Regions from separate parts of the Rhizobium sp. AC44/96 genome, predicted to be linked through region 4. Evidence: predicted binding sites of a transcription regulator. Region 4 holds the regulator's gene; each other region holds the start of a gene.

Region 1 (7,373 bases), on a different contig from region 4:
CAGCTATCTTTCGGGCGCTCTGCGCAACCCGTCTGCCGCTGACAGCCAGTTCGGCCGTCTGGTATTCGGCTTCGCCGTTACGGAAGCTCTGGGCATCTTCTCGCTGCTCGTCGCTCTCCTTCTGCTGTTCGCCGTTTAATTTCGGCGCACTGAAGGATCACGGCCTGCGAACAGCGAGCCGTGATCCTTTGTATTTGCAGTACACCTGGAGGTGAGCATGTTTTTTGTGACCCCGGCTTACGCTGAAGAAGCCCCGGCGGGAACCGCAGAAACTGGTGCAGCGACCGGTACAGACGCGCATGCTGCCCCGGCCGCAGGCGAGGTCCATACCGAGACCGGCGTGCCAGCCGAACACCATGGCGGTGTGTTTCCGCCTTTCGATTCGACGACTTACGCATCGCAGCTCCTGTGGCTGGCGATCACGTTTGTTGTCTTCTTCGTGCTCATGCAAAAGGTCATCGCGCCGCGCATTGGCGCTATCCTGGAGCAGCGCCACACGCGCATCGCACAGGATCTGGATGAAGCTGGCCGTCTGAAGGCAGAAGCCGACGCCGACGTGGCAGCCTATGAAGCCGAACTCGCAGCAGCCCGCGCGAAGGCAAACACGATCGGCTCGGCCGCTCGTGACGCTGCCAAGGCAAAGGCCGAGGCTGATCGCCGGGCAGTTGAAGCAAGCCTTGCTGAAAAGCTGAAGGCTGCCGAAGGCCGCATCGCCGACATCAAGGCGAAGGCTTTCGCTGACGTCGGCACGATCGCCGAAGAAACCGCAACAGCCGTTGTCGAGCAGCTGATTGGTGGCACCGCCGCCAAGACTGACGTCGCCGCTGCCGTTGCAGAAGCCAAGAAGGAGGCTTGATCGTGGAATTTGCATTGGACGCAACATTCTTCGCCTTTGTCGGTCTCGTCCTCTTCCTGGCGCTGGTCGTATATCTGAAGGTTCCGGGTATGATGGCAAAGTCGCTCGACGACCGCGCCGATCAGATCCGCAATGAGCTGGCGGAAGCCAAGCGTCTGCGCGAAGAGGCACAGCACCTGCTGGCCGAATACCAGCGCAAGCGCAAGGAAGCCGAAGCGGAAGCCGCACACATCGTGGCTGCTGCCGAGCGCGAAGCCGACATGCTGACTGCCGAAGCCAAGAAGAAGACGGAAGAATTCGTCGCAAACCGCACCGCGGTTTCCGAGCAGAAGATCAAGCAGGCCGAAGCCGATGCAATGAAGGCGGTTCGTTCCGCTGCCGTTGACCTCGCGATCGCGGCTGCCGAGACCGTCCTCTCCAAGAAGGCCGATGCGAAGGTTCAGTCCGAACTCTTCAGCGACGCCATCAGCCAGGCAAAGAGCCGCCTCAACTAAGTTGAGCGGACAGCTTTCGAAAGGCCCCGCATTGCGGGGCTTTTTTGTTTGTGCAGAGATGTGTGTAGGGGAGGCGCAGATGATCGAGGAGGCCGGCGATGGGCCATTTATCCGCGACGGACTGGTCTGGCGCCGTACGCGCCCCTGGAGCGCAAACGTGCATCTGCTGCTCGCGCACCTGCATGCAAAGGGCTTTGACGCTGCGCCTCGCCCTGCAGGTTGCGATCGCGAATGGGAGCGCGTCACATTTCTGGACGGCAGGACAGCAGACCTGGATCTGGACCAGGATGCGCGCAGCGACCGCGCCCTGACGTCGGCAGCGCGCCTCCTGCGCCGCTATCACGATTGCACCGTGGACTTTGCCGCCGCGCACGCCGGCGCGGTTTGGCAGCTGCCCGCTCAAATACCATTCGAGATCATCTGCCACGGCGATTTCGCGCCCTACAATGTCGTCTTCGCCGGCCAGGAGGTGAGCGGGATCATCGATTTCGAGACCGCCCATCCGGGGCCGCGACAGTGGGACCTTGCCTATGCCGTCTATCGCTGGGCGCCGCTCTCGCTGACCGCTCCGGCTGAATTGTCGGCAACCGACATCGAGATCAGGCGCGTACGGCGTTTTCTCGACGCCTATGGGCTGGCCAATGGTCTGCGAGCCGACGTCATCGATATGGTCATCGAACGGCTGGAAGCGCTGGTCGCTTTCATGGAACGCCAGGCTGCGGGCGGATCAGAAAAGTACCGCGCTCATATCAAGGCCGGGCACGATGAGCTCTATCGCGCTGATATCGCCTATATCAGGCGCCAGAAAGCGGTGATCATTGCGGCGATCGGCTGAGCAAGGCCTACTCGCCGACGAGCTCGGTGCGCCTTAGCGGCCGAAAGGTCATGCGATGCAGCGAGCACGGGCCATGGGTCTCGATGCCGGCGCGATGCTGGGCTGTACCGTAGCCCGCGTGGGCGGCGAAGCCATAGGCAGGAAAGATGATATGGGCGCGGGCCATCATCCGGTCGCGCGTTACCTTGGCGACGATCGATGCTGCTGCGATGGAAACGGAACGCGCATCACCTTTGACCACGGCCTGGCCGGGGCAGTCGAGACCAAGCGGTACATCGAGGCCGTCGGTGAGCACATAGCTTGCCGGGATCGCCAGCCCCCGGATGGCGCGTCGCATCGCATCCAGGCTGGCCTTGCGGATATCCGTCGCATCGATGCGCGTCGCGCTGGACGAGGCAATTGAAACAGTGGCCGTTGCCAGAATCTGCTCGAAAAGCTCTTCCCGCTTCTGGGCGGACAGTTGTTTCGAATCGTTCAATCCGTCTGGAATCCGTTTCGGATCGAGGATCACCGCGGCGGCGACGACAGGCCCGGCCAGAGGTCCGCGTCCGGCCTCGTCCGCACCGGCAACCGGCCAATGCCCAGCCTTGCGCGCCTTCTGCTCCAGCCGGAAATCCGGCACGAGCGGGACGTCTTCGAAAAGCATAGGAGAATCGGGTGGCGTGCGACGTTTCATGCGGCAGAACTTCGCACGCCAACCCGACTTCCTGCAAGTCCCCGGATCAGGGCGGCGGGCCGGGGACCTGGATGCGGACGGGCAGGGGAGCCATCCGCAAAGCTGAATTCATCAGAGCAGCGACAACTGAACTCCGCTGCCATCCGGCGGGACAAAGAGATCGTCACGCAGCGGCATGCTTCGCCTCGTCATGCCGAGCCGCTTCGTCGCCATCTCGAAACGGCGAGCGATCTGCCAGGCGTACGGGCCTGCGCCCTTCATACGTTTGCCGAACTCCGCGTCGTAATCCTTGCCCCCGCGCATCGACCGCACCAGGGACATGACATGGCGGTAGCGGTCCGGATAGTTCTGCAGCAGCCAATCCCGAAAGAGCGGCGAGACCTCCAGCGGCAGACGCAGGATGACATAGCCCGCCTCCAGCGCACCCGCCGCCCGTGAGGCTTCGAGAATGCGTTCCAGTTCGTGATCGTTGAGCGCCGGGATCATTGGCGCGGCCATCACCGAGGTCGGAATGCCAGCCTCGCTGAGAAGCTTCACTGCCTCCAGTCGCCGTGACGGCGTCGAAGCGCGCGGCTCCATCGTCCGCGCCAGCTTGCGGTCGAGCGTCGTGATCGACAGCGACACACGCACCAGGTTCTTGTCGGCCATCTTCTTGAGAATGTCGACGTCGCGCAGGATCAGCGCCGACTTGGTGACGATCGAAACCGGATGGTTGGCCTTCTCAAGCACATCAAGGATCTGCCGCATGATGCGCCATTCCTTTTCGATCGGCTGATAAGGATCGGTATTGGTGCCGATGGCGATGACACGCGGCTTGTATCCGGGTTTTGCCAGTTCGCGTTCGAGAAGCTTGGCAGCATCCGGCTTGGCAAACAGCTTCGCCTCGAAGTCGAGACCGGCGGACAGCCCCATATAGGCGTGGGTCGGCCGGGCGAAACAGTAGATGCAGCCGTGTTCGCAGCCACGATAGGGATTGATCGAACGATCGAACGGAATGTCCGGCGACTCGTTGCGCGTGATTGCCGTGCGCGGCTTTTCGATCTGTACCTCGGTCTTGAAGGGGGGAAGATCTTCCAGCGTCTCCCAGCCGTCGTCAAACGTTTCCCGACGCTGGGGTTCGAAGCGTCCGCCTGGGTTCAAGCCCGCTGCCCGCCCGCGACGCCGGTCCACCTCGATCCGCAGACCGGAGGCAACGAGCATTGCGTCGGCAACGTCTGCCGTATTGGCAGGCGCAAACGCGGCCTGCCCTGCAAGGGACTGTTCGTTCATCGGATTCTCCGTCGACGGAAGACTTTGCTTCCGCCCGTTTTGATGATTAAATTCCTATCGGCAAAATGAGAACAATGCAAGAACAAAATAGGGAAAGTGCCGCTGGCAATTTTTTGTGCGGCGCTTTAAGAATAGGCAATGCTGACTGTTTTACTTGAATGCCAGGATCAGGAGCCTGAACTGGCGCAGACGTTATCGGTGTTGGTTGCAGGCGCAGTGGAGGGGCTCGTCAGTGACGTCGTGGTGCTTGATCACGACTCGCGGGACGGCACGTCGAGGGTGGCCGATGCGGCCGGCTGCCGGTTCCATTCGCAGTGGGATATCAAGGATATACTGGACTCGGCCCGCGGCGAGTGGTTGTTGTTCGTGGAGCCCGGTGCGCGGCCGCAGACCGGGTGGATCGACGAAATCGCGGAGTACATGGCGCTGAACAAGCTGCCGGCGCGGTTTACGGCGTCGCGTGGTTACAGGCGTCCGTTGCTGCAGCGCATCGGCCGCGCGTCGTCTCCCCTGGAGTTTGGATTTCTCGTTCCGAAGAAGCTTGCGATCACGGCAGCAAGAAGCGGGATGCGCCTCTCCGAATTCGCGAAAGGGCAGAAGCTGCGCAAGCTGAGCAGCGAGATGATTCCGTCCTGGGTGGCCCGCGCCGCGCGATAGAAGCCGGGTGCCCGAAGCTATTTCGTTGGCGCGCCGCGTTTCAGGTGCTCATCAAGGCGCGGCATGATCTCCACGAAGTTGCAGGGCATGTGGCGATAGTCGAGCTGAGACTTCAAGATGCCGTCCCATGCATCCTTGCAGGCGCCGGGCGAACCGGGCAGCGCGAAGATGAAGGTCGCGTTGGCGACGCCGGCGGTGGCGCGCGACTGGATCGTCGAGGTGCCGATCTTCTCGTAGGATATGCGGTGGAAGACTTGCGAAAACCCGTCCATCTTCTTCTCGAACAGCGGTTCCAGCGCCTCTGGCGTGACGTCCCGGCCGGTAAAGCCGGTCCCACCTGTTGTGATCACCACGTCGATATCGTCGCGCCTGGTCCAGGCCGTCACTTGCGCTGCAATCGCCGCGACATCGTCCGGGACGATCGCGCGGTCGATGAGCGTGTGCCCCGCATCCGCGATCCGCGCGGCCAGCGTGTCGCCCGACCGGTCGTCGGCCAAGGTCCGCGTATCGGAAACGGTAAGGACCGCAATGCCGACAGGAAGAAATGGGCGGGTTTCATCAAGTCCTGCCATCACTGTTCTCCAACACGTGTCGTCGTTGCCTGGAAGTACCAGTCCGGCCGCCTGCTGTGAAGCGCGCGTGCCGCCGCCTCTGCCTCGGCCACGCTATCGAAAATGCCAAAACACGTAGCACCGGAGCCCGACATGCGCACGAACGTCGCGCCGCAGTCCTTCAGCATGGCTGACACGTCCGCAATAACCGGCAATATGGCTGTCGCAGGCTGCTCGAGGTCGTTGCGCAACGACCCGATCGCGGCGAGCCAGGAACTCCGTGAGCCGATGTCGAGCGGGGTGTTGTCCTTCGTTGCGAGCTTGCGGAAGACTTCTGGCGTCGAAACGGCTTGCAGCGGATTGGCAAGGACCATGGCAAAGGAGGGAAGGTCGCCAACCCGCACGATCGCCTCGCCGATGCCGCGCGCAATCAGCGGCTTGCTGACGAGGCACATGGGAACGTCTGCGCCGAGCCTGAGGGCAATCTCGTCGATCACGTTTTCCGGCAGGGAGGCGTTCCAGAGACGCAGCAGACCGCGAAGCGTCGCCGCAGCATCGGCGGAACCTCCGCCGATGCCCGAAGCAATCGGCAGGTTCTTCTGTAGTGAGATCCGAACCGGCGGCGCCGCGCCGCCAGCGTCAACGACTGTTTGGCGCAGCAGGTCGCGCGCCTTGAGCACGAGGTTCGTCCCGCTCTCGCTTCTCAGGGCGTCACCGAAGCGCCCGGACAGCACGAATTCGTCGGATTGCGCTGGCGAAAATTCTAGCCCGTCGCCATGCTCGGCAAAGGTCACCAGCATATCGAGAAGGTGGTAGCCGTCGGCTCTCTGGCCCGTCACATGCAGGGCCAGATTGATTTTCGCAAAAGCGTCTTCGCTGACGATCGCGTCGCTCTCGCCACCGTTCTCAGACATGGATCGTCAGGACTTCTTGTCGATCGGCTTGGCAACAACCGGCGCCGGGTCGGGCTGCTTCTTGTCCGCAGCCTTGGGTTCCTCGGTGCCGTCCTGCAGGCCGTTGGCTATCTTGTCCTTGATTTTCGGGATCTGGTCGGCTTCCGGTTCGAAGATCAGTGCGCGGTTCCACTGGAAGACGGCTTCGAGCTTGCGCCCGACGCGCCAGTAAGCGTCGCCGAGGTGATCGTTGATCGTCGAGTCGCCAGCCTTGATGGATGCCGCGCGCTCAAGCTCTTCCACGGCATCGTCAAAGCGGTTGAGACGGAAATAAGCCCAGCCGAGCGAATCGATGATGTAACCGTCGTCAGGGCGAAGCTCGACAGCCTTCTTGATCATGGCCAAGCCCTCGTCGAGGTTCTTGTTCATGTCGATCCAGGAGTAGCCGAGATAGTTCAGCACCTGCGGCTGGTCCGGGTTGAGCTCCAGCGCCTTGCGGAAGTTGGGTTCGGCCTGATCCCATTTCTTCAGGCGCTCGTAAGCGATGCCGCGCTGGAAGAACACGGTCCAGGTTTGCTTTCCGGGCAGGGGACCAATGGCTTCGACGGCCTTGTCGTAGTTGTCCGCCATGGCCGCATAGTCCTTGGCGTCGGAAAGCACGCTGCCATAGGCGAGGTAGCTGCGAATGTCCTTCGGATCCGATCCGATCAGGCCCTGCAGGTGCGTCTTGGCTTCATCGACCTTGCCGCTTTCGGCAAGCGCCAGCCCGAGCTGCAGCTCGGAAATGCGGCTCATCGGCGAATTGTCCGGCACTTCCTTGTAGAGCGCGATGGCCCGGTCCATCTGGTTCTGCTTTTCGGCAATGCCGCCCAGCATCACCAATGCATCCGCGCTCACGGGGTCGAGGTTCCGGGCGATCTGCAGATAGAGCGAAACGATGTCCTCGGCGCCGTCACGGTTGAGTGCTCCGGCGAAGGAGAATAGGACGCCTGCAGCGCCCTCCTTGGCAGTCGTGATCTGCTGGGTCTGCTTTTCGCCGTTGTTGATGCTCTGGCGAAGCGCATTGAGCGGTGCGTAGTTGGGAAGCAGGTTGTCGCCGACCGAAACCGTGTCCAGGGCTTTCTGCTTGTTGCCCTGCGAGG
Region 2 (7,373 bases), on a different contig from region 4:
TCCGCCACAAGATGACGCGCGCGAGGGGCGACGTGGCCGCCCAGGACCGCGTGCTGCAATCCCTGTCCTACAAGAACGTGTTGAAGCGCGGATACGCGGTCGTCCGGGACGATGAAAATCGCCCGGTGTCGCAGGCGGCGGCTCTGGCTTCCGGCATGCCAATTTCGATCGAATTCGCGGATGGCCAGATCGGCGCGATCACGACGGAAGGCGGACCCGCGCCGGCCACCAAGAAGCGCGTGGTGAAGGCGCCGACGGCGGGCGAGCCACCCAAGCAGGGCACTCTTTTCTAGGGGCAAGCAGTGCACATATTGCTGGTTCTCGCGCATCCGCTGGAAGACAGTTTCGCCTCCGCCGTGGCGGCCACTGCCCGCCAGGCGCTTGAAGCGCGCGGGCATAGCGTTGATCTGCTGGACCTCTATCGGGAGGATTTCGATCCGCGACTGTCGAAATCCGAAAGAGCCGGCTATTTCGACGTTCCCTATGATTGCTCGGGCGTTTCCGGCATCGTCGAGCGCCTGCGGGCGGCGGACGGACTGGTCCTGGTTTTCCCGCAATGGTGGTTCAATTTCCCGGCGGTTCTCAAGGGTTTCTTCGATCGCGTCTTCGCGCCGGGCGTCGCCTTCGAGCATGACGTCGCCGGTGGCCGCATTCTTCCACGACTGGGCAACATCAAGGTGCTGTGGGCTTTGACGACGACGGGATCGCCATGGTGGCTCGTGCATTTCTACATGGGCAATCCCGTTCGCCGGCTACTGAAGCGCGGGATTGCAAGCTTCTGCTCGAAGCGCGTGAATTTCCGCATGCTGACGCTGCACGATATGGACCGGGCGACTGCAGAAAGACGCGCCGCACACCTCGAGCGCGTCAGAGGTGCGCTGGCCGCTCTCTGACTATTCGAAGGATGCCAGGAACTTGCGCAGCAGCAGGTCGAGTTCGGCCTTGTCCTGCGAGGTGAGGCTCTGCGTCAGGCGTTGTTGATTGGCGACATGCGCGCCGACGGCAGTCTCCACCACGGCCAGCCCGTTCGGCGTTAGCGCAATCAGAACACTCCGCCTGTCGTCGGGATTGACGACGCGTTCGACGAAGCCTGCTTTCTCCAGTTGGTCGATCCGATTCGTCATTGTGCCGGAACTGACCATCGTCATGCCAAGCAGATCGCCCGGCGAGAGACGATAGGGAGCGCCTGAACGGCGGAGCGTCGCCAGTACGTCGAAGGACGAAGAGGAGAGGCTGTGCTGCTGGAGCACCTGCTCGACCTCGCGCGCCAGGTGTGTCGCCAGCCTCTTCAGGCGGCCCATGATCCCCATGGCTTCGGTGTCGAGATCGGGACGCTCCTGCTTCCACTGCAATAAGATTCGGTCAACGCGGTCCATGAATGTCTCCTGCTCCGTCACACTTAACGACTAATATCTTGACGTCAAGATAAATGGGCGTAAGCTTGAAATATCTTGACGTAGAGATTCTTGATATGAAGAAAAATACGACCTATGCTGCCGACGTCGCGGCCACCGCACTGGCTCCCGCGATCTGGGGAAGCACCTATTTTGTGACGACCACCTTCCTGCCCGCGGGCTATCCGCTCACCGTGGCCTTGCTCCGCGCACTGCCGGCGGGTCTTCTGCTGCTGGCACTTGTCCGCAAGCTGCCGCACGGCATTTGGTGGTTCAGGGCTTTCCTGCTCGGCGCGCTGAACTTCTCGTTCTTCTGGGCGATGTTGTTCGTCTCGGCATACAGGCTTCCCGGCGGCGTCGCCGCGACAGTCGGCGCCATCCAACCGTTGATCGTCATTGCCTTGTCACGCCTGTTTCTTGGCAGGCCAATTCGGCCGCTTGCGGTCGTGGCCGGGTGCATTGGCATGCTCGGCGTAGCGCTGCTGGTCTTGACGCCGAAGGCAGCCTTGGATCCGGTCGGTATCGCCGCCGGGCTGGCCGGTGCGGTCTCGATGGCGTTTGGAACGGTGCTGACGCGCCGCTGGACGCCGCCGGTGTCGAGCCTCACCTTCACCGCATGGCAGCTCACGGCCGGCGGAATCCTGTTGTTGCCGATCGCGCTGTTCGCGGAGCCGGCATTGCCGGTCCCGACCCTCGGCAATGTCCTTGGCATGGCCTATCTCGGCCTGATCGGCGCGGCCGCAACCTATCTCTTGTGGTTCCGTGGATTGGCTCGTATCGAGCCGTCGGCGGCGGCGTCGCTGGGGTTTCTAAGCCCCGTTGTCGCGACGCTGCTCGGGTGGCTGGCATTGGGCCAGAGCCTGACGCCCGCGCAGCTTTGCGGTTTCGCAATGGTGCTCGCGAGCGTCTGGCTCAGTCAGAGAACGATGATGCCGGTCAGGCCCACTCACCCTGGCGCATTACCGGAACGCGGGAGCCGTCCTGCCTGATGCCGTCGATGTCGACCTTGTTGGACCCGATCATCCAGTCGATGTGGATGAGGCTCGAATTGCCGCCCTGTGCCTGGATCTGCTCCTGGCTGAGCTTGGCGCCATCGAGGAAGCACTTCGAGTAGCACTGGCCAAGTGCGATGTGGCAGGAGGCGTTCTCGTCGAACAGCGTGTTGTAGAACAGGATGCCGCTTGCCGAGATCGGCGATGAGTGCGGCACCAGGGCGACCTCGCCAAGCCGGCGCGCGCCCTCATCGGTATCCAGTACCTTGTTCAGGACCTCCTCGCCACGCGAGGCCTTTGCCTCGACGATCCGGCCAGCTTCGAAGCGAACGCGGATATTGTCGATCAACGTTCCCTGGTGCGACAACGGCTTGGTGCTCGATACATGCCCTTCGACGCGCAAGGCATGCGGTGTCGTGAAGACCTCTTCGGTCGGGATATTGGGATTGCAGGTAATGCCGTTCTTCGCGGTGGAAGCGCCGCCGTGCCACTCGTGGCCATCGGCAAGGCCAACCTTGAGATCGGTGCCCGGACCGGTGAAATGCAGCGCTTCGAAGCGCTCGCCGTTCAGCCAGTGGGAGCGCTTGGCGAGGTTGGCATTATGTTCGGCCCAGGCCGCGATCGGATCGTCGAGGTCGACGCGGGATGCAGCAAAGATCGCCTTCGCGAGCTTCGCAACCGCGATGGGCTCGGGATCGTTTGGAAACACCAGCTTTGCCCAGGAGGGATTGGGATAAGAGACGATGTTCCAGTTGGTGTCGAAGTTGGAGATCTTTTCCAATGCCGGCTTGTAGGCGGTGGAGTTCGCCCGGTTGGCGCGGCCGACCTTGGCCGGGTCCTGCTCGGAGAGCAGCATCGGATTGTCGCCGGCGATCGCAAGCCGCGCCGTGCCGCTGGAATAGGCCTTCGCCATGCCCTCATAGAGCCAGCCCGACGCGCGGTCGAAACTCTCGTCGGAACCATACTGATAGCGGGCGAGGGTCGATTCCTCGTCGGAATAGAAGGCGGTCACGATTCCGGCGCCGGCCATATAGGCATGCTTGGTGATCAGCCGCACGAGGGGAAGGGCGACGACAGGTGCCGTCACAACAAGGTCCTGGCCCGCCTGCAGCTGCAGGCCGACCTTGACGGCCACCTCTGCCAGCTTCTCGAGCTTGACGGGATCCACGGAGTTCTGGCTCTGGGGAATGAAATTCATGATCGATCACCTCCTGATACGGACTGAACCTTAGACTTAGTGGCCTTTGCGGCGAAAATGAAGGCGCTCTCGCTCAAGCGACGAGCGGTGCCGATGTCGCTTTCAGCGCCTTCAATGCATCCTTCGGATCAAGGCGAACCTGTAGGCCGCGCTGCCCGCCGTTCATGTAGACGAGAGGCTCGGTCAGTGCCGTCTCTTCGATGGCGGTAGGAACGAGCTTCTTCTGGCCGAAGGGGCTGATGCCGCCGACATGATAGCCCGTCAGTCGCTCGGCGTCCGCCGGCTTCATCATGTTCGCAGCCTTGCCGCCGAAGGCGCTGGCAAGCTTCTTCATGCTGACCTCCCGGTCCGACGGGACCACGACACAGACCGGCTTGCCGTCGACCTCCGCCATCAGCGTTTTCAGCACCCGGTGCGGCTCCTCGCCGATCGCTTCCGCCGCCTGCAGGCCGACCCGTTCCGCGTTCGGGTCGTAATCATAGGTATGAACGGAAAAGGCCACGCCCGCCTTGCCGAGAACCTGGGTTGCGCGGGTCGTTTTCGACATGGCTCAGGACTCGAAGAAATCGGCGTAGCTGTCCGGCTTGAAGCCGATCAGAAGCTTGCCGTCGGCTTCCACGACCGGCCGCTTGATCATCGACGGCTGCTCGATCATCAGGGCGATGGCCTTGTCCCTGTCGAGATCCTGGCGCGCCGCTTCGGGAAGCTTGCGGAATGTCGTTCCGGCACGGTTCAGCACCGTCTCCCAGCCCGCTTCGGCGATCCATTTTTCCAGATGCGCGCGATCGATCCCGACGGCTTTGTAGTCGTGGAAGTCGTAAGCGACGTCGTGCTCTTCCAGCCAGCTACGGGCCTTCTTCATCGTGTCGCAATTCTTGATGCCATAGATGGTGACAGCCATTCAGTTCTCCAGCGTTCCGGCCTTGCGCAGAGCCTTGCTGGCGGCCTTGCAGGCAATCTTCATCAGGTCGGCGCGGCGGCGAACCAGCCGCGCCGAGCAGCGCGTGAGGACCAGGCCGGCTTGCGGCGCGCGCACCTCGACCGTGCCGTCGGGCATGCCGGGCCGCGTGATGATCGTCGCCAGCAGATCGCCTTCGCTGACCTGATCGCCGAGGTTGCGATGGAAGAGCACGGCGCCGGCTTCGGGCGCCCGGATCATCTCGACATTGTCGAGCGGAACGGCGGGCCCGGCAAATGGCGAAAGCGTCACCGGCACGTCGATCGCGCCACGTTTGGCGAGGAACTTGAACAGCCCTTCGGCATCCTTCTTCGCCAGGTCGGGGTAGACGTCGCGTCCGCCGCGGAGCTCGACCGTGACCGAGAGCTTGCCCGGCAGCTGCGTTCTCTTCTCACCCGCCATTTCGTGTTTCCAGGCGTAGCCGATCGCCTCTTCGAAGGCCGAACTCTCGCCGTCAGAGAGCAACACGGCTTCCATGTCGAGCGCCGATGCAAGATCGGACGCCTCGGGCCAGAAGGCGTCGTCTATATAGGCATATTGCAGCGATTCATCGTCGCAGTGCAGGTCGAGCACCAGATCGCAGCCGAGCGCCATGTGCATCAGCTGTCGCTTCAGGCGGTCGACCGCATCGTAGCGGCTGAGATTGGCAACGAGACCATCGCGCTCCTTGACCGAGATCAGCGGGAACTCGCGGTTGAAATTGGTCCGGGTGCCGAGGTCGAAACGGCCCTGAAGCTCGCCGAAATGCGATTGCGCCGCACCAACAGGATTGGCATGCGGGATGATGGTGATATCGCTGCGGATCTGGCCGACACTCTCGGCCTTGCGCAGCATCTCGCAGAGAAAATGGACGAGCGCTGTGCCCGGCAGTTCGTTGGCATGCAGGGCAGCCTGGATGTGGATCTTCGGCGCGTCAGGATCGCTGCCCTTGAAGCGCAGCACCGGAAGCCGCCACTCGATCCCTGCCGTATCGCCTGAAATGATGATCTCGGACGTATCCATTGCTGTCTCCACTGCTGCCATTGCTGCAGGAGCTTTAAGCGTGTTCCTGCTGTAGTGGCAAGCCGTCAGCCGTGGTTCTGGAGCGGCCAGCGCTCGATGTGCTCGTAGGTTTGCTCACCCGGCCGCTTGTGTAAGAGCACGAACTCCCGCGCGGGCATGACGACTGGCTTGGCAAGCACGGTCTTTGCCACCGTCTCGTCGGCGTAAAACAACGTCGCATGCGGCTGGAAATCGGCTTTCACATGCGGGTCGCAGCCGATCGCATGCATCTCGATGCCGATCCGGACATGCAATTGCCGCAGCAGTTCCCGACCGCCATTACCCGAGAGCACGATGGCGTTGCGCGACGCGGTTCTGAACGTGGCGATATGGTCGAAGCTGAGATCGAAGCGGCAGGCATCGACCGCCGACGCTGCCTGGCAAGCCGCGAAGATCATCTCGTCCTTGATCTTCTCGGCGCTGGCAACGCCATAGAGCGAAACGTGCAGCCGCTCCGGCGCCATGGGCGAGAGAAGCCCGTCGTGCTCTCTCTGCAGGCGGGTCTGTATCTTCAGGCAGGCCTGATGCGCTTCGCGATCCGGCAGGATCGCGAAAAACAGGGTTTCTTTGCCAAATCTTGACGATTTCGGGTGCATCGTGCGGCTTGCGAAATCGAAGGACGATTGCGTGTTCTGTTCGTGCATGACCAACCACCGGAGCATCCGCCCCGCCTCTGTCTATCCAGGGAACGCAGGTATGGTAGCAGGTGAATTGAGGAAAGCAAGAACAAAAGGAGAACATTCAATTTCGACGCCAGGAGTCTGTTCATGCGTATCCTGATGGCCTGCGCGGCCTTTCCGCCCTTCATCGATGGCGGCGGCCCGATTTCGGCGATGATGGTCGCCAAGCTCTTGATCGCGGCAGGCCACGATCTCGAAGTCGTCAACGTCTCGGGCGAGGACAAGCACGAGGTCTATGACGGCGTGCCCGTGCACCGCCTGAAGACGCTGAACATCGACTGGAATTACCGCCTGCCGCGACCGGGCTGGAAGAAGCTGATCTGGCACGCGCTGGAGAATTTCAATCCGCGCGCCTATCTCGTCATGCGCCGCGAAATCCGCCGGTTCAAGCCGGATATCGTGCTGACCGACAGCATCGAAAACATCAACGTCGCCACTTGGACGGCCGCCAAAAGCGTAGGCGTGCCGGCCTGCCATATCCTGCGCAGCGCCTTTCTGCTCTGCTGGAAGGCCAGCATGCGGCGCGGCGACGACAACTGCGTGCGCGCCTGTTCCTCCTGCCAGGTCTCCTCCTATGGCAAGAAATTCTTCTCGCGCTATGTCGATGCCGTGATCGGCGAGACCGATTTCATCATCGGCCGCCACACCGAGCATGATTATTTCCCCAACGCCAGCACCCACCGCGTGCCCGGCGCCGTTCCGCCCATTGCCCGCAGCGAACCGCGCAAAGCGCCGGAAGGGCCGATGCGCTTCGGCTTCATCGGCGTGCATGATCCGGTGAAGGGCCTCGATACGCTGGCCCGCGCCGCCCACCGGCTGGTCAACGACCAGAACGTCCGCTTCGTCATCGCCGGCAGCGCCAAGAGCGATTATTCGAAGTCGCTGCCGCAGAAATTTCCGGGCGAGAATACGAAGTTCCTCGGCTGGATCAAACCGGAGGATTTCTTCCCTCAGATCGATGTCCTCGTCGTCCCCTCGCTCTTCCGCGAGCCCTTCGGCCGCGTGGTGATCGAGGCCTTCGCGCAGGGCGTTCCCGTCATCGGCGCCCGCTCCGGCGGCATTCCGGAATCGATCGATCCGGGCAAGGACGGTTATCTCTTCGACCCCGGC
Region 3 (7,373 bases), on a different contig from region 4:
CAGCACGCGCTCATGCGTTTCGTTGAGCGACTTGTTGGCCGAGCCGCCGGCGGCGGTTTCCTCCGGTGGCAGCGGCTTGTCGGCGAATTCGGCGATCGCGAGGCCGTCGGCGAGCTTCAGCGAGGTCTCCAGGCTGTCGGCGAGGCGCGCCGAGACATCGGCGCGCACGACGACGCGGTCGACGACGATATCAATGTCGTGCTTGTACTTCTTGTCGAGCGCGGGCGCATCGGCGATCTCGTAGAACTGGCCATCGATCTTGACGCGCTGGAAGCCCTTCTTCATGAGCTCCGCGAGTTCCTTCTTGTACTCGCCCTTGCGGCCGCGCACGAGCGGCGCGAGGATGAAGAGGCGCGTGCCTTCCTCGAAGGCGAGGATGCGATCGACCATCTGGCTGACGGTCTGGCTCTCGATCGGCAGGCCGGTGGCCGGCGAATAGGGGACGCCGACGCGGGCGAAGAGCAGGCGCATATAGTCGTAGATTTCGGTGACGGTACCGACCGTCGAGCGCGGGTTGCGCGAGGTCGTCTTCTGCTCGATCGAGATCGCCGGCGAGAGGCCGTCGATCTGGTCGACATCTGGCTTCTGCATCATTTCGAGGAACTGGCGGGCATAGGCCGACAGGCTCTCGACGTAGCGGCGCTGGCCCTCGGCATAGATGGTGTCGAAGGCGAGCGAGGATTTGCCCGATCCCGACAGCCCCGTCATGACGATAAGCTTGTTGCGCGGCAGATCGAGGTCGATGCCCTTCAGATTGTGCTCGCGCGCGCCACGGATTGAAATCGTCTTCAGTTCGCTCATCGTCTTCTGCTTCTGTGCTGGAACAAGCCCCTTATTTAGTGATGCCGACTGGCGAGTCGAGGCTGAATGTCCATCTGGTGCAAGGTTTTCGATTCGGTTGACAGGATCATAGGGATTAAATAGAACAAATAAAGAACAAAATTCCTTGTGGATGAACCGGCAATGGACGCCCATAGGCGGCGCGCTATAGTTTAAGGTACATCGATTATTTCAAGCGCCGCCGGGCAGGGCGGCAGGTAGGGTGAAAAGTATGGCTGGCAGCGTAAACAAGGTAATTCTGATCGGAAACGTGGGCGCTGACCCCGAAATCCGGCGCACGCAGGATGGCCGGCCGATCGCCAACCTTCGTATCGCGACGTCCGATACGTGGCGCGACCGCAACTCCGGCGAACGCCGCGAGAAGACGGAATGGCACAATGTCGTCGTCTTCAACGAAGGTCTCTGCAAGGTCGTCGAGCAGTATGTGAAGAAGGGCGCCAAGCTCTATATCGAAGGCGCGCTGCAGACCCGCAAGTGGCAGGACCAGCAGGGTCAGGACCGCTATTCCACGGAAGTGGTGCTGCAGGGCTTCGGCTCGACGCTGACCATGCTCGACGGGCGCGGCGAAGGCGGCGGTGCAAGCTCCGGCTTCGGCGGCGGTGGTCGCAGCAACAACAGCAATGACTACGGTGGTGGCAGTGGTGGTGGCTACGGTGACGACTACGGCGCGCCGTCGCAATCGTCGGGCCGTGGTGGCGCGTCCTCCGGCGGCGGCAACTTCTCGCGCGATCTCGACGACGATATCCCGTTCTGATCGGACGTTCGCATCAAGCTTTGAGACGGCGCGCCTTGGGTGCGCCGTTTTCGTTTTGAGGTCAGACCGGCGGGGCGAGGTTCATCACCGACTTGACGCCGTCGACGACAAACTGCGTCGCCAGAGCGGCCAGGATGACGCCGAGCAGGCGGGTCAGGATCGCCCGGCCGGTAACGCCGAGGAAGCGGTCGAGCCTGTCTGCGATGAGAAGCGCCAGGAACAGGAGCATCAGGCTGGCGGCAATGACCATGATCAGCTGCGCCCGCTCGAAGGACGTCTGCATAGAGCCTGCTATCAGGATGGTCGCGGAGATGGCGCCAGGGCCTGAAATCAGCGGTATGGCCAGCGGAAACACCGAGATGTTGTGGATGTGGTCGATGGTGATGGCTGCCGTGCTGGTCTTTTCCTTTCGGTCCTGACGCTTCTCGAAGACCATCTCGAAGGCAATCCAGAAAAGCAGCAGCCCGCCGGCGATGCGGAACGCGCCGATCGAAATGCCGAGCACACCAAGCACGCTGGAGCCGAACAGGGCAAAGACCGCCAGGATGATGAAGGCGATGACCGAACCGCGGATCGCGACCTGTTTGCGCTGGCTCCGGCTCATGCCTGTCGTCAGGCCCAGAAAGATCGGCGCAAGCCCCGGCGGATCGATGGTCACCAGCAGTGTGGTGAAGGCGTTGATCAATTGGTCCGCGCTTGCCATCGTGTCTCCCTGAGCCCATATAACGCCACGGTTCCGAGCGATTGTGATGCGGAGAAATGGATTTGGCAAACAGCTCCGCTCGCATGACGTGAGGACGGCCGCAAAACCCTTGTTTTGCCCTCATAAGACCGCAAAAGACTGTTCAAAACCCTTGGCAAAATTGGCGTACTAACAGCCTTTCCGCTATAAATCTTCAAGTGATTCTAGAAGAGATCGTGATCCGTTTTGACTGAGCAAACACCCCCCGGCGGCGGGAAGCTCCCGCCAGGCATCGAGCCCATCTCCATTATGGAGGAAATGCAGCGGTCGTATCTCGATTACGCGATGAGCGTTATCGTCAGCCGCGCTTTGCCCGATGTGCGCGACGGCCTCAAGCCTGTGCATCGGCGCATCCTCTACGGCATGTCGGAACTCGGCATCGACTGGAACAAGAAATACGTCAAATGCGCCCGCGTTACCGGGGACGTGATGGGTAAATACCATCCGCACGGCAACTCGGCGATTTACGACGCTCTTGCCCGTATGGCGCAGGACTGGTCTCTTCGCCTGCCGCTGATCGACGGCCAGGGCAACTTCGGCTCCGTTGACGGCGATCCGCCGGCGGCTGAACGCTACACCGAATGCCGCCTGGAAAAGGCCGCGCATTCGCTGCTCGACGATCTCGACAAGGAAACGGTCGATTTCCGCGACAACTACGACGGCACGCTATCCGAGCCCGTGGTCGTTCCCGCGAAATTCCCGAACCTCCTGGTCAACGGGGCAGGCGGTATCGCCGTCGGTATGGCGACGAACATTCCGCCGCACAATCTCGTCGAAGTCATCAACGGTTGCGTGGCGCTGATCGACAATCCGGCAATTGAACTGCCGGAGATCATGGAAATCATCCCGGGCCCCGACTTCCCGACGGGCGCCAAGATCCTCGGTCGTTCGGGCATTCGCTCGGCCTATGAAACCGGCCGCGGCTCCGTCATCATGCGTGGCGTCGCGACCATCGAGCCGATGCGCGGCGATCGCGAGCAGATCATCATCACCGAGATCCCGTATCAGGTGAACAAGTCGACGATGATCGAGAAGATGGCCGAACTGGTGCGCGACAAGCGTATCGAGGGCATCTCCGACCTTCGCGACGAATCCGACCGCCAGGGCTACCGCGTCGTCGTCGAGCTGAAGCGCGACGCCAACGCCGACGTGATCCTGAACCAGCTTTACCGTTACACGCCGCTGCAGACCTCCTTCGGCTGCAACATGGTGGCGCTGAACGGCGGCAAGCCGGAGCAGCTGACGCTGCTCGACATGCTGCGCGCATTCGTTTCGTTCCGCGAGGAAGTTGTTAGCCGGAGAACGAAATTCCTTCTCCGCAAGGCTCGCGAACGCGCTCACGTCTTGGTCGGTCTGGCCATTGCTGTTGCCAATATCGACGAAGTCATCCGGGTTATCCGGCAGGCTCCGGATCCGCAGTCGGCCCGCGAAGAGCTGATGACGCGCCGCTGGCCGGCGCATGACGTCGAAAGCCTGATCCGCCTGATCGACGATCCGCGCCACCGCATCAACGAGGACATGACGTACAACCTCTCGGAAGAGCAGGCGCGCGCCATCCTCGAACTGCGTCTCGCTCGCCTGACAGCTCTTGGCCGCGACGAAATCGGCGACGAGCTCAACAAGATCGGCGAGGAAATCAAGGATTACCTCGAGATCCTGTCGTCGCGCGTCCGCATCCAGACGATCGTCAAGGACGAGCTCGCTGCCGTTCGCGACGAGTTCGGCACGCCGCGCCGCACCGAGATCATGGATGGCGGTCTCGAGATGGACGATGAGGATCTCATCGCCCGCGAGGACATGGTCGTCACTGTCTCGCATCTCGGCTACATCAAGCGCGTACCGCTGAGCACCTATCGCGCGCAGCGCCGCGGCGGCAAGGGCCGCTCCGGCATGGCGACACGCGATGAGGATTTTGTTAGCCAGCTATTCGTTCTGAACACGCATACGCCGGTTCTGTTCTTCTCGTCACGCGGTATCGTCTACAAGGAGAAGGTCTATCGCCTGCCGATCGGAACACCGACGTCGCGTGGCAAGGCGCTGATCAACATGCTGCCGCTTGAACCAGGCGAGCGCATCACCACCGTTCTGCCGTTGCCAGAGGATGAAGACAGCTGGGATAGCCTGGACGTCATGTTCTCGACGACGCGTGGCACGGTGCGCCGCAACAAGCTGTCGGACTTCGTCCAGGTCAACCGTAACGGCAAGATCGCGATGAAGCTCGAGGAAGAGGGCGACGAGATCCTTTCCGTCGAAACCTGCACCGAGCATGACGACGTGCTTCTGACGACCGCGCTCGGCCAGTGCATCCGCTTCTCGGTCGACGACGTCCGCGTCTTTGCGGGCCGGAATTCGATCGGCGTCCGCGGCATCAACCTTGGCGAAGGCGACCGTATCATTTCGATGACGATCGTCAGCCACGTCGATGCTGAGCCATGGGAGCGTGCGGCCTACCTCAAGCGGGCTGCGAACGAACGCCGCCTGACGACGGGCGACGCCGAAGAAATCTCGCTGGTCGGCGAAGAAGTCACCGAAGAGGGACAGCTGGGCGACGAACGCTACGAAGAGCTGAAGGCGCGGGAGCAGTTCGTCCTGACCGTTTCCGAAAAGGGCTTCGGCAAGCGCTCCTCGTCCTACGACTTCCGTATTTCGGGACGCGGCGGCAAGGGTATCCGTGCCACGGACACGTCGAAGACGGCGGAGATCGGCGAACTCGTCGCGGCCTTCCCGGTCGACGAAGGCGACCAGATCATGCTCGTTTCCGATGGCGGTCAGTTGATCCGCGTGCCGGTCGGCGGCATCCGCATCGCCAGCCGTGCGACCAAGGGTGTCACGATCTTCTCAACCGCGAAGGACGAGAAGGTGGTGTCCGTCGAGCGCATCAGCGAACCGGAGGAAGAGTCCGAGGACGCCGAGGGAAATGGTGACGACAACGTCGTTGCAGCTGGCGAGGAAACGCCTGACGCGGAAGCTTAAGGCGTAGGCGGTTCGAGTTCTGACCGCTTGATGCTGAACAAATAGAGCCCGGGACGATCGCTGGTATCGTCCCGGGCTTTTCTATGGGCAGTGACCAGTCGTCACGAGAGTGGGAGCTCCTTCTCAGCTGGTCATGCAGCGATACGTCAGCTCACAGTGAGGGGCTGCGCGCGAGATCCTAAGTTGGCAGCCCATCGACTTTCGGAACCTGGTCCAGGGCGTTGTCCCAATCGGCGCGGCTGGAGTAGCAGATGTGTGCGGTCGGTTTGACGGTAACCGCACTATCCAGGCTCCCCGCCGGCACGACGACCACGGCGCCATCCATCTGAACGCTCGGCAGCGCAGAGCCGCATTCGATACAGAAGCTTCGCTCATGGCGGGTTTGCGGCAGCCGATAGGTCTTGATCTGATCGCGGCCTGACAGCCAGGTCAATTCGGCGTTCGTCGAGAACAGATTTGCCGCATGCGACGACCCGGTGTCCTTGCGGCAGCGTGAGCAGTGGCAAAGGAAGAAGCTCTCGAACTCGCCTGAGATCTGAAATCTGACGGCGCCGCAAAGGCAGGCGCCTGTATTCATTCGCTGCATGCTCTAACTCGCCAGGTCTTGTGGAGCAAAAGTGCGAGCATCGTATCATGGCGGTTGATTGTAAAGTCTCGGCTCGTGCGGCCGGAGGTCATCAGTTCTAACGAGCGTGGCTGTCTCGTAGAATCAAAAAGGCCGCATCGAGGATGCGGCCTTTTTGATTGTTCGTTCGGATCAAGCCGGGCTGAGCTTAGCTCAGGCGACCAGCAGCGTGGGCAAGCATTGTGTAGACCTTGCCGGTATCCGAGGTGAGGTAGGACTGCGTGATCGTCTTATCGCGATCGGTCTTGGCAACGTCGGCCAGCAGTCTCTCGAAATCGGCGATGTAGCGGTTGACGGCCGTGCGGAACTCCGGCTCGTGGTCGAACTTGCGCTTGATTTCGTCAAACGTCTGCTGGCCCTTCAGCGTGTAGAGACGACGCGTGAACACGTCGCGCTCGCCGCGCTGGTAACGGCGCCACAGATCGACCGAGGCGTCATGATCTATGGCGCGGGCGATATCGACGGAGAGCGAGTTCAGCGACTCGACCACCTGGCGCGGATTGCGGTTCTCGGCCGTGCGTGGCGCCGGCTGCGGCGCTTCCGCACGCGGTGCGGGCTGACGCTGCTGGGCTTCCTCGGCCGCCTCTTCGCGCGATGCACCGCGCAGGAGATCGCTGATCCAGCCGCTTGACGTCGGCGCGCTGGCCGGCGGTGCGGCGACGGGCGCCCGCTGCTGGGTGGTTGCCGGCGTCGCAGGCGTCAGCGTGCCACGCAGACCGAAGCTTTCGATCGGCGAGGGAGCCACCGGGGCGGGCGCTGCGACAGCGGCGGGTGCTGGAGGCTGCGGTGCCTGCTGAACGGGCTGCGGTGGCTGCTGGGCGATTGCCGGTGCCGGTGCTGCAGGACGCGGAGCAGGTTGCACCTGAGCCAGTGCCCGTGCATTCGGTTCCGAAATCTCGAGCTGCTGCGTCGAGCGTCCGACAATGTGCGAGATGTCCTGCAGGGCCTTGATCTGCTCGGAAACGGCGCGGCGCATGGCTGCCGCACTCTCCTTGGCTTCCTCGGGAAGATCGAAGGCGCCGCGCTTCAGCTCGCTGCGCGTCATGTTGAGCTCGTTGCGGATATCGCCGGCGGAGCGACGGATCTCTTCGGTTGCGCCGGAGAAGCGCGATACCGCCTCCTCGACCGCTTCACGGAGGGATTCGCGCATCTGCTGTGCTGCGCCGTCCGATACGCGGCCGGCTTCACCGAAGACGCGCTCGACTTCCGACAGGGATGCCGTCAGGCCGCCGCGTAGGCGGTTGGAGAGCTCACCGGACCGACGCTCGGCGTTGCCGAAGGCGCCATCGATCGTCGAATTGGCATCTTCGCTCGCCTTGACGACAGAGGTGCGGATCGCTTCCGCCGCCTGTTCGGCGCGCTTTTCTGCGTCCGACAGCACATTTCCGATATCGGCGAAGGAGGACTGAACACTCTGCCTGAGGTTGCCGCTGACCTGG
Region 4 (7,373 bases):
CTTGGCAATCATTGCAGGAAGCGGCCTCCTGCCGTCGCATGTCGCCGAAGCCGCGCGCGAAGCGGGTGAAAACCCCTTCATCATCGCACTCAAGGGCGAGGTTGACCGCTCCTGGGATGGCTTTGACCACGCCGTCATCGGCGTCGGCGACTTCGCCGGCGTTATACGGGCGCTCGAGAGCAATGGCGTTGATCGCGTCGTCATGTCCGGCGGCGTCAAACGTCGACCGGAATGGCGCGAGGTGCGCCCGACGTTCAAGACCTTGATGAAAGTGCCCGCGACAATCCGTACGCTGCTGTCTGGCGGCGACGATACGGTGCTGCGCATGGTGATCAAGCTCATCGAGGTGGACGGCAGGCGCGTGGTCGGAGCGCATGAGATCGCGCCCGATCTCCTGGCCTCGGTCGGACCGATCGGAGCCGCTGGCTTCAGCGCCGACGATGCCAGGGACATCGCCAAGGCTATCGAAGCGGCGGAGGCACTCGGGCGGCTTGATGTCGGGCAGGGTGCGGTCGCCGTCGGCGGGCGCATCGTGGCGCTTGAAGGCGTCGAGGGCACGGATGCGATGCTCGAGCGGGTCGCTGAATTGCGCGCCGCCGGACGTATTTCCGCGCGCCGCCGCGGTGTGCTGGTCAAGCTTTGCAAGCCGCAGCAGGATATCCGCGCCGATCTGCCGTCGATCGGAATTTCCACGGTTTCCAATCTCCGCAAGGCCGGCCTCGCCGGTGTCGCCGTCGAAGCCGGACGCTCGCTGATCCTCGATCGCAAGGCCGTCATGAAGGCGGCAGACGACGCCGGTATCTTCGTCGTCGGTCTGGATCGGGGATTGCCGAATTGGGGACTGTCATGAGCGCGCGTCCGCTGAAGGTTGCCGTCGTCGCCGGCGAGGTCTCCGGTGACCTGCTTGGCGCCGATCTGATCGCAGCCTTGAAGCGGCAGCATGATGGCCCTGTCGAACTTCTCGGCGTAGGCGGCGAGGGGCTCGAGGCCGAGGGGCTGAAATCGCTCTTCGACTATTCCGAGTTGTCGATCATGGGCATCACCCAGGTTCTCTCCAAACTGCCGACACTGGCGAAACGCATCCGCCAGACAGCCGCTTCCATCATCGCGGCGAATCCGGATGTGCTGCTGATCATTGATAGCCCGGATTTCACCCATCGGGTCGCCAAGCGCGTTCGCGCCGCGCGTCCTGACATGCCGATCGTGAATTACGTGTGTCCGAGCGTCTGGGCCTGGAAGGAATACCGGGCGCAACGCATGCTTGCCTATGTCGATCACGTCCTGGCCGTGCTGCCATTCGAGCCCGAGGCAATGCGCGTGCTCGGCGGACCGCCGACCACCTATGTTGGTCATCGTCTGGCCGTCGATGCGGATCTGCTTGAAACACGCCGGCTTCGCGCGCAATCGCCTGTGAAGGCACCCGCCGATGTCAGGACGATCATGCTGCTACCGGGCTCGCGCGGATCGGAGATCACCAAGCTCCTGCCGTACTTCGGCGACGCCATCGCCGAATTTGTCGAGCGCAACGGCGAGACGCGCTTCATATTGCCTACCGTGCCGCGCCGTGAAGCGATGGTGCGCGAGATCGTCAAGGACTGGAAGATCCAGCCGGAAATCCTGGTGGGAGCGCCCGCCAAATGGAAGGCCTTCGCGGAGGCTGACGCCGCCATGGCCGCGTCAGGCACTGTGATCCTGGAGCTTGGGCTTTCCGGTGTCCCCACGGTGTCTGTCTACAAGACGGACTGGATCATCAGCCTGATGACGGGGCGTATCAAGACTTGGACGGGCGCCATCCCGAACCTGATTGCTGACTATGCCGTCGTACCTGAATACCTAAATAATGTGGTTCGCGGCGCAAGCATTGCGCGCTGGATGGAGAAGCTGTCGGTGGACACCCTTCCGCGGCGCGCGATGATGGAGGGATACGATCTCGTCTGGCAAAGAATGCAGACGCAAAAGCCGCCCGGCGAGCACGCGGCGGAGATCGTCCTCGACGTCATTCAAAAGAAAAAGCCCGGTCATTTCTGACCGGGCTTTTTTGTGTCCGGGTGGGCCGATTAGCGCTTGGAAACCGGCATGTAGTCGCGCTTCGGCTCGCCGATGTAGAGCTGACGCGGACGACCGATGCGCTGCTGCGGATCCTCGATCATTTCGTTCCACTGTGCGATCCAGCCGACGGTGCGGGCGAGAGCGAAGAGAACGGTGAACATGGTCGTAGGGAAGCCCAGCGCCTTCAGCGTGATGCCCGAGTAGAAGTCGATGTTCGGGTAGAGCTTCTTCTCGATGAAGTATTCATCGGTCAGTGCAATGCGCTCCAGTTCCATTGCCACGTCGAGCAACGGATCGTCCTTGATGCCGAGTTCGCCGAGCACTTCATGCGTCGTCTTCTGCATGATCTTGGCGCGCGGATCGTAGTTCTTGTAGACGCGGTGGCCGAAGCCCATCAGGCGGAACGGATCGTTCTTGTCCTTGGCGCGGGCAATGTACTCGGGAATACGGTCAACCGAGCCGATTTCCTGCAGCATGTTGAGGGCTGCTTCGTTGGCGCCGCCGTGAGCGGGACCCCAGAGGCAGGCGATGCCGGCCGCGATGCAGGCGAACGGGTTTGCACCCGAAGAGCCGGCGAGACGAACGGTCGAGGTCGAAGCGTTCTGCTCGTGGTCCGCGTGCAGGATGAAGATGCGGTCCATGGCGCGGGCAAGCACCGGATTGACCACATATTCCTCGCAGGGAACGGCGAAGCACATGCGCAGGAAGTTCGACGCATAGTCGAGATCGTTCTTCGGATAAACGAAGGGCTGGCCGATGTGGTACTTGTAGGCCATGGCCGCGATGGTCGGCATCTTGGCGATCATGCGCAGCGAGGCAACCATGCGCTGGTGCGGATCGGTGATGTCGGTCGAGTCGTGGTAGAAGGCCGACAGGGCGCCGACACAGCCGCACATGACAGCCATCGGATGCGCGTCACGGCGGAAGCCGGTGAAGAAGCGCGACATCTGCTCGTGCACCATCGTGTGATGCGTGACGCGATAGTCGAAGTCCTTCTTCTGCGCGGCGGTCGGCAGTTCGCCGTAGAGCAGCAGGTAGCAGACTTCGAGGAAGTCACCGTGCTCGGCCAATTGCTCGATCGGATAGCCGCGATGGAGCAATACGCCCTCGTCGCCATCGATGTAGGTGATTTTCGATTCACAGGATGCGGTCGAGGTAAAACCAGGATCGTACGTGAAGGAAGCGGTGTTTTTGTAGAGGGCGCCGATATCGATGACGTCAGGGCCGATCGTGCCGCTTTTAACGGCAAGGTTGACCGACTTGTCACCGATTTTCAGTGTTGCGCTTTGATCCGTCATTCTGATCCTCCAAACTGGCGGGTGGCGCCATAAAAGCGCCATAGGGTTAAGCGTCGTCTGCGATAGCTATATGATCGCGGGGTTAATGCCAAGTTCTCTTGATGCCATTTTGTGCATCGCAGTATCAACTTTTAAGCACTACAGCGATGCCCGTCACGCATAGCAGAAGCCAATGATAATCCTTGTCTTTTCCGATCATTGATCAGCCTCTTCTTTTAAATCGATTATTGTTGCGCTCGCGCTCAAGAGCTTGCATTCTGGTTGCAATGGCGGCTTATTTCGAGGCGCAATTGCATGTCGGAGTTGAAAACGATCGAGGCAATGCCGACTGCTCAGAGCGCAGATACATCTGCGCGCCTGCCGATCAAGGGGGCTGTCGACCTTCGTGCCAAATCGACGCAGCTCCAGCTTACCCAATCCCTGAGACCCTGGCGGTCGCGGGTTGCAGGTCGAGCCTCCGGATACTGGCCGCATGTTCGCGTTGCGATGTCGCAGGAAGCCGAACATGGCTGGTACTTCCTGATGTCGCCGGTTCTTTTCGGCAGCGGCGCGATTGCCTGGTTTCAGTTCGACGCCGATCCTCCACTCTTGCGGCTTTGTGCCTGGCTGGCAGTCTTCGCGGTGATTGCCTTGGCATTAGGGCCTGCGCGGCCGATCGCGCGCAAGGCGGCGCTTGCGGTCCTGCTTGTCGTGTGCGGCATGCTGTCGAGCCAGGTCGAGACATGGCAGGCAGGGACAGTAATGCTCGATACGCCAGTGACGACCACGGTCACCGGCCGCGTCGAGCGCAGGGAAGGGGACGGAGAAGGTCGGTGGCGCTATATCGTTGCTGTTACTGGTACCCGCGAACCGACACTTGGCCGACCTCCAGAACGTGTTTCGCTCGTGGCGCGCGGCGCCTCCACGCCGTTTGAAATCGGGCAGTGGGTGACCGGACGTGCTCGCCTGACCCCGCCGTCCGGCCCAGCCCTGCCGGGCCTGGATGACTTTTCGTTCGGAGCCTATTTCGACGGCGTCGGCGCGAACGGTTTCTTCTATGGCGCGCCAACAGCGACCGTGGCACCCGAGACCGGCGATAAGCGGCAATTTCTGGCGGAGGGGATCGAATATCTATACGGCCTCAGAAGCACGATTGGAGACCGCATTCGATCCATTCTTCCCGGTGACACCGGTGCCTTTGCAGCATCGCTTGTCACCGACGAGAGACGTGCGATCTCCCGCGAGACGACGGCAGCTCTAAGACAATCCGGCCTCGCCCACATTGTTGCGATTTCGGGGCTCAACATGGCTCTCTCCGCCGGTATCTTCTTTGTCGGTTTTCGAATGGCGCTCAGTCTCCTGCCATCGGTGGCCCAAGCCTACCCGACGAAGAAGATCGCCGCCGCCGGCGCTCTTTTGGCGTTGACCGCCTACTACATGATTTCGGGCTTTGCCGTGTCGGCTGAGCGGGCATATATCATGATGATGATCATGCTGGTTGCAGTGCTGTTCGATCGACCGTCGATTAGCCTTCGCAACGTCGCCTTGTCGGCGCTGGTGATCGTGATGCTGTCGCCGTCGGAGGTCCTGGGTCCCAGTTTCCAGATGTCCTTTGCGGCGACACTGGCGCTGGTCGCCGGCTATTCCATCTGGACCGGGCGAAGGCCGACCGACAACGCCTTTCTCAAGCTTCCATGGGTCATGCCGGTGGTCGCCGTCGCACGCTTCTTCGGCGGCATCGTGCTCACTTCCATGATCGGCGGCTTCTCGACGGCGTTGTTTTCGATTGAGCATTTCCATCGGCTGAGCTCGTACGGCTTGCCGGCAAATCTCATGGCGATGCCAGTCATATCCTTCGTTGTCATGCCCATGGGCATGCTTGCGATGTTGCTGACGCCCTTCGGTCTCGATGTGCTGCCGTGGAAGATCGCCGGCCTCGGGCTCGATGTCGTCATCGGGATCGCCAAGCTCGTGTCGTCCTGGGGTGGCAATGTCGATATCGGGCGCCTGCCGTCCTGGTATTTCCCGGTAGCGGTTCTCGGATTTCTGGTCCTTACTTTGCTGCGAACGCGTTTGCGCTATCTGGGCGCCGCCATCGTCGGTATCGCGACATTCACGGTGGCGCTGCTGCCTTCGTTGCCCGCACCTGACGTCGTTGTTGCGGAAGACGGATCCCTGGTGGCAATTCTGCGCGGAACCCGCATGGCTTCCAACCGGGAGCGACCGCCCGATTTCATCTTCGGCCAGTGGCAGCGAGCCCTCGCCGCCGAAGAGCATCAGCCTCCGGCGTTCATCAAGGCCACACTTCCCAAGAAGACGAAGGAGCGCAACGATCGATCATATGCTCTGTCGTTTGACGAACGACGAGCGGTGCTTCGAACAATGCGCAACGCTGCGGCGAATGGCACGGCAAACAGTTTCGTCTGCGTTAAAGGCGCCTGGTGTATTGCCACTCTCGATAACGGCTATATCGTCAACGTCATCGAGGATTTGGCCTATCTCGGGCCGGCTTGCGACGCCGCCGATATCGTCATTACCCCGGCCCGCATTCGTCTGCGCGAATGTCGGTCCGGCGCAATGCTTATTACCGGCCAAACTTTGCGTCGAAGCGGCGCGGTCGAAATCTGTATGGATCAGCAGGGCACACCAGTCCTGACAACGACGTACGATGGCCTATCACGCCCATGGCGCATACATCGCGCCTACGATTGGCGCAGCGGTACGTTTGACGTCGCCGTCAGTGATATCGGCGAATAAGCCCTACCAGCTTGCCCTGAACCTTTACGCGATCGGGTCCGAAGATGCGTGTCTCGTAGGCGGGGTTGGCCGCTTCGAGCGCAATGGATGCGCCCTTGCGGCGGAACCGTTTCAGCGTCGCTTCTTCGTCGTCGACCAGCGCCACGACGATATCGCCCGGATTGGCCGTATTGCCATTGCGGATGATCACCGTATCGCCGTCGAAAATACCGGCTTCGATCATCGAGTCGCCCTTGACCTCCAGCGCATAGTGTTCGCCTGAGCCGAGCATGTCGGCGGGGACAACGATGTCATGCGTGTTATTCTGGATTGCCGAAATGGGCACACCCGCCGCGATCCGGCCCATGACCGGCACGGAAACGGAGTTGCCGTTGTCGGCACTCGGTGCCGGCTTGGCCGGTGCCGGAGGCGTGACCAGCTGAGGCTTGCCAAGGCTCCCTTCGATGACGCTCGGCGAGAAGCCACGTCGTTGCTGAAGGCTCGGATTATAGGCCTCCGGAAGCTTGATCACCTCGAGCGCGCGTGCCCTGTTTGGCAGCCGGCGAATGAAGCCGCGTTCCTCTAGCGCGGTGATCAGCCGGTGAATGCCGGACTTGGACGCAAGGTCGAGCGCATCCTTCATTTCATCAAAAGACGGGGGCACGCCCGACTCCTTCATTCGCTCGTGAATGAAGAGGAGAAGTTCCTGTTGCTTGCGCGTGAGCATTGAAGTCGGACCCCAGGGTTGTGAAACAAAGCCAGAACAGACACTATATGTTCCATATGTGTTCCGCAAGTGGCTAAATTTTCGTAAAACTTGGCTCTGAATTGTCCGGTTTTTACACTTCATTCGATCTATGCGGCGGTAGCCTCTTGCATTGTCTCGCTTAGCAGCGCACATCATTCGCGATTTCGGGAGAGGATCTGCCATGAGTGAAGCTCATCCGCTGGACCACGTGGTGCTGCCCGTCGCCAATATCGACCTTGCCAGGGAGCGTCTCGGCAAGCTTGGGTTCACCGTCGCGGCGGATGCGCGTCATCCGTTCGGAACCGAAAACGCCTGCATCTTCTTCGCCGACAAAACATACCTCGAGCCGCTCGGTATCGCGAGCGCCGATGCCTATGACGCCTCGGTCAAGAAGGGCAATGTCTTCACTGCCCGCGATCGTGCTTTTCGCTTCCGCTGCGGCGATGACGGTCTATCAGCGGTCGTCTTCGGCACGGCCGATGCCGATCGCGATCACGCCCGCTTCAACGCTGACAGGATAAGCGGCGGCGAAATGCTGCAATTTGCTCGACCGATGAAGATGC

Evidence for each region. Region 4 encodes LexA, which represses DNA repair genes until DNA is damaged. Its sites were predicted from a motif close to TGTTCNNNNTGTGTTCNG; they were not measured.
Region 1: A6U87_RS02600 (PA0069 family radical SAM protein) is a predicted target of LexA. The motif match lies at 4,198-4,215, and genes of this name have one in related genera.
Region 2: A6U87_RS09185 (2'-5' RNA ligase family protein) is a predicted target of LexA. The motif match lies at 6,306-6,323, and genes of this name have one in related genera.
Region 3: uvrA (excinuclease ABC subunit UvrA) is a predicted target of LexA. The motif match lies at 922-939, and genes of this name have one in related genera.

What each region holds. Positions count from the first base shown of each region.
Region 1 covers NZ_LXKO01000001.1:538,243-545,615, forward strand. The annotation lists gene A6U87_RS02575 (F0F1 ATP synthase subunit C) at 1-139, shown strand, start outside; gene A6U87_RS02580 (F0F1 ATP synthase subunit B) at 218-856, shown strand; gene A6U87_RS02585 (F0F1 ATP synthase subunit B) at 859-1,350, shown strand; gene A6U87_RS02590 (aminoglycoside phosphotransferase family protein) at 1,430-2,185, shown strand; gene A6U87_RS02595 (ribonuclease HII) at 2,193-2,861, opposite strand; gene A6U87_RS02600 (PA0069 family radical SAM protein) at 2,973-4,130, opposite strand; gene A6U87_RS02605 (glycosyl transferase) at 4,269-4,787, shown strand; gene moaB (molybdenum cofactor biosynthesis protein B) at 4,805-5,359, opposite strand; gene A6U87_RS02615 (4-(cytidine 5'-diphospho)-2-C-methyl-D-erythritol kinase) at 5,359-6,252, opposite strand; gene A6U87_RS02620 (tetratricopeptide repeat protein) at 6,259-7,373, opposite strand, start outside.
Region 2 covers NZ_LXKO01000008.1:465-7,837, reverse strand. The annotation lists gene xseA (exodeoxyribonuclease VII large subunit) at 1-293, shown strand, start outside; gene A6U87_RS09220 (NAD(P)H-dependent oxidoreductase) at 303-893, shown strand; gene A6U87_RS09215 (MarR family winged helix-turn-helix transcriptional regulator) at 894-1,376, opposite strand; gene A6U87_RS09210 (EamA family transporter) at 1,472-2,383, shown strand; gene A6U87_RS09205 (aminopeptidase) at 2,331-3,584, opposite strand; gene ybaK (Cys-tRNA(Pro) deacylase) at 3,658-4,131, opposite strand; gene A6U87_RS09195 (ArsC family reductase) at 4,135-4,485, opposite strand; gene A6U87_RS09190 (succinylglutamate desuccinylase/aspartoacylase family protein) at 4,486-5,544, opposite strand; gene A6U87_RS09185 (2'-5' RNA ligase family protein) at 5,610-6,245, opposite strand; gene A6U87_RS09180 (glycosyltransferase) at 6,351-7,373, shown strand, end outside.
Region 3 covers NZ_LXKO01000037.1:135,805-143,177, reverse strand. The annotation lists gene uvrA (excinuclease ABC subunit UvrA) at 1-801, opposite strand, end outside; gene A6U87_RS24475 (single-stranded DNA-binding protein) at 1,052-1,594, shown strand; gene A6U87_RS24470 (MarC family protein) at 1,656-2,297, opposite strand; gene gyrA (DNA gyrase subunit A) at 2,523-5,309, shown strand; gene A6U87_RS24460 (GFA family protein) at 5,488-5,895, opposite strand; gene A6U87_RS24455 (hypothetical protein) at 6,083-7,373, opposite strand, start outside.
Region 4 covers NZ_LXKO01000039.1:239,914-247,286, forward strand. The annotation lists gene A6U87_RS26655 (LpxI family protein) at 1-850, shown strand, start outside; gene lpxB (lipid-A-disaccharide synthase) at 847-2,028, shown strand; gene gltA (citrate synthase) at 2,058-3,347, opposite strand; gene A6U87_RS26670 (ComEC/Rec2 family competence protein) at 3,834-6,083, shown strand; gene lexA (transcriptional repressor LexA) at 6,064-6,789, opposite strand; gene A6U87_RS26680 (VOC family protein) at 6,992-7,373, shown strand, end outside.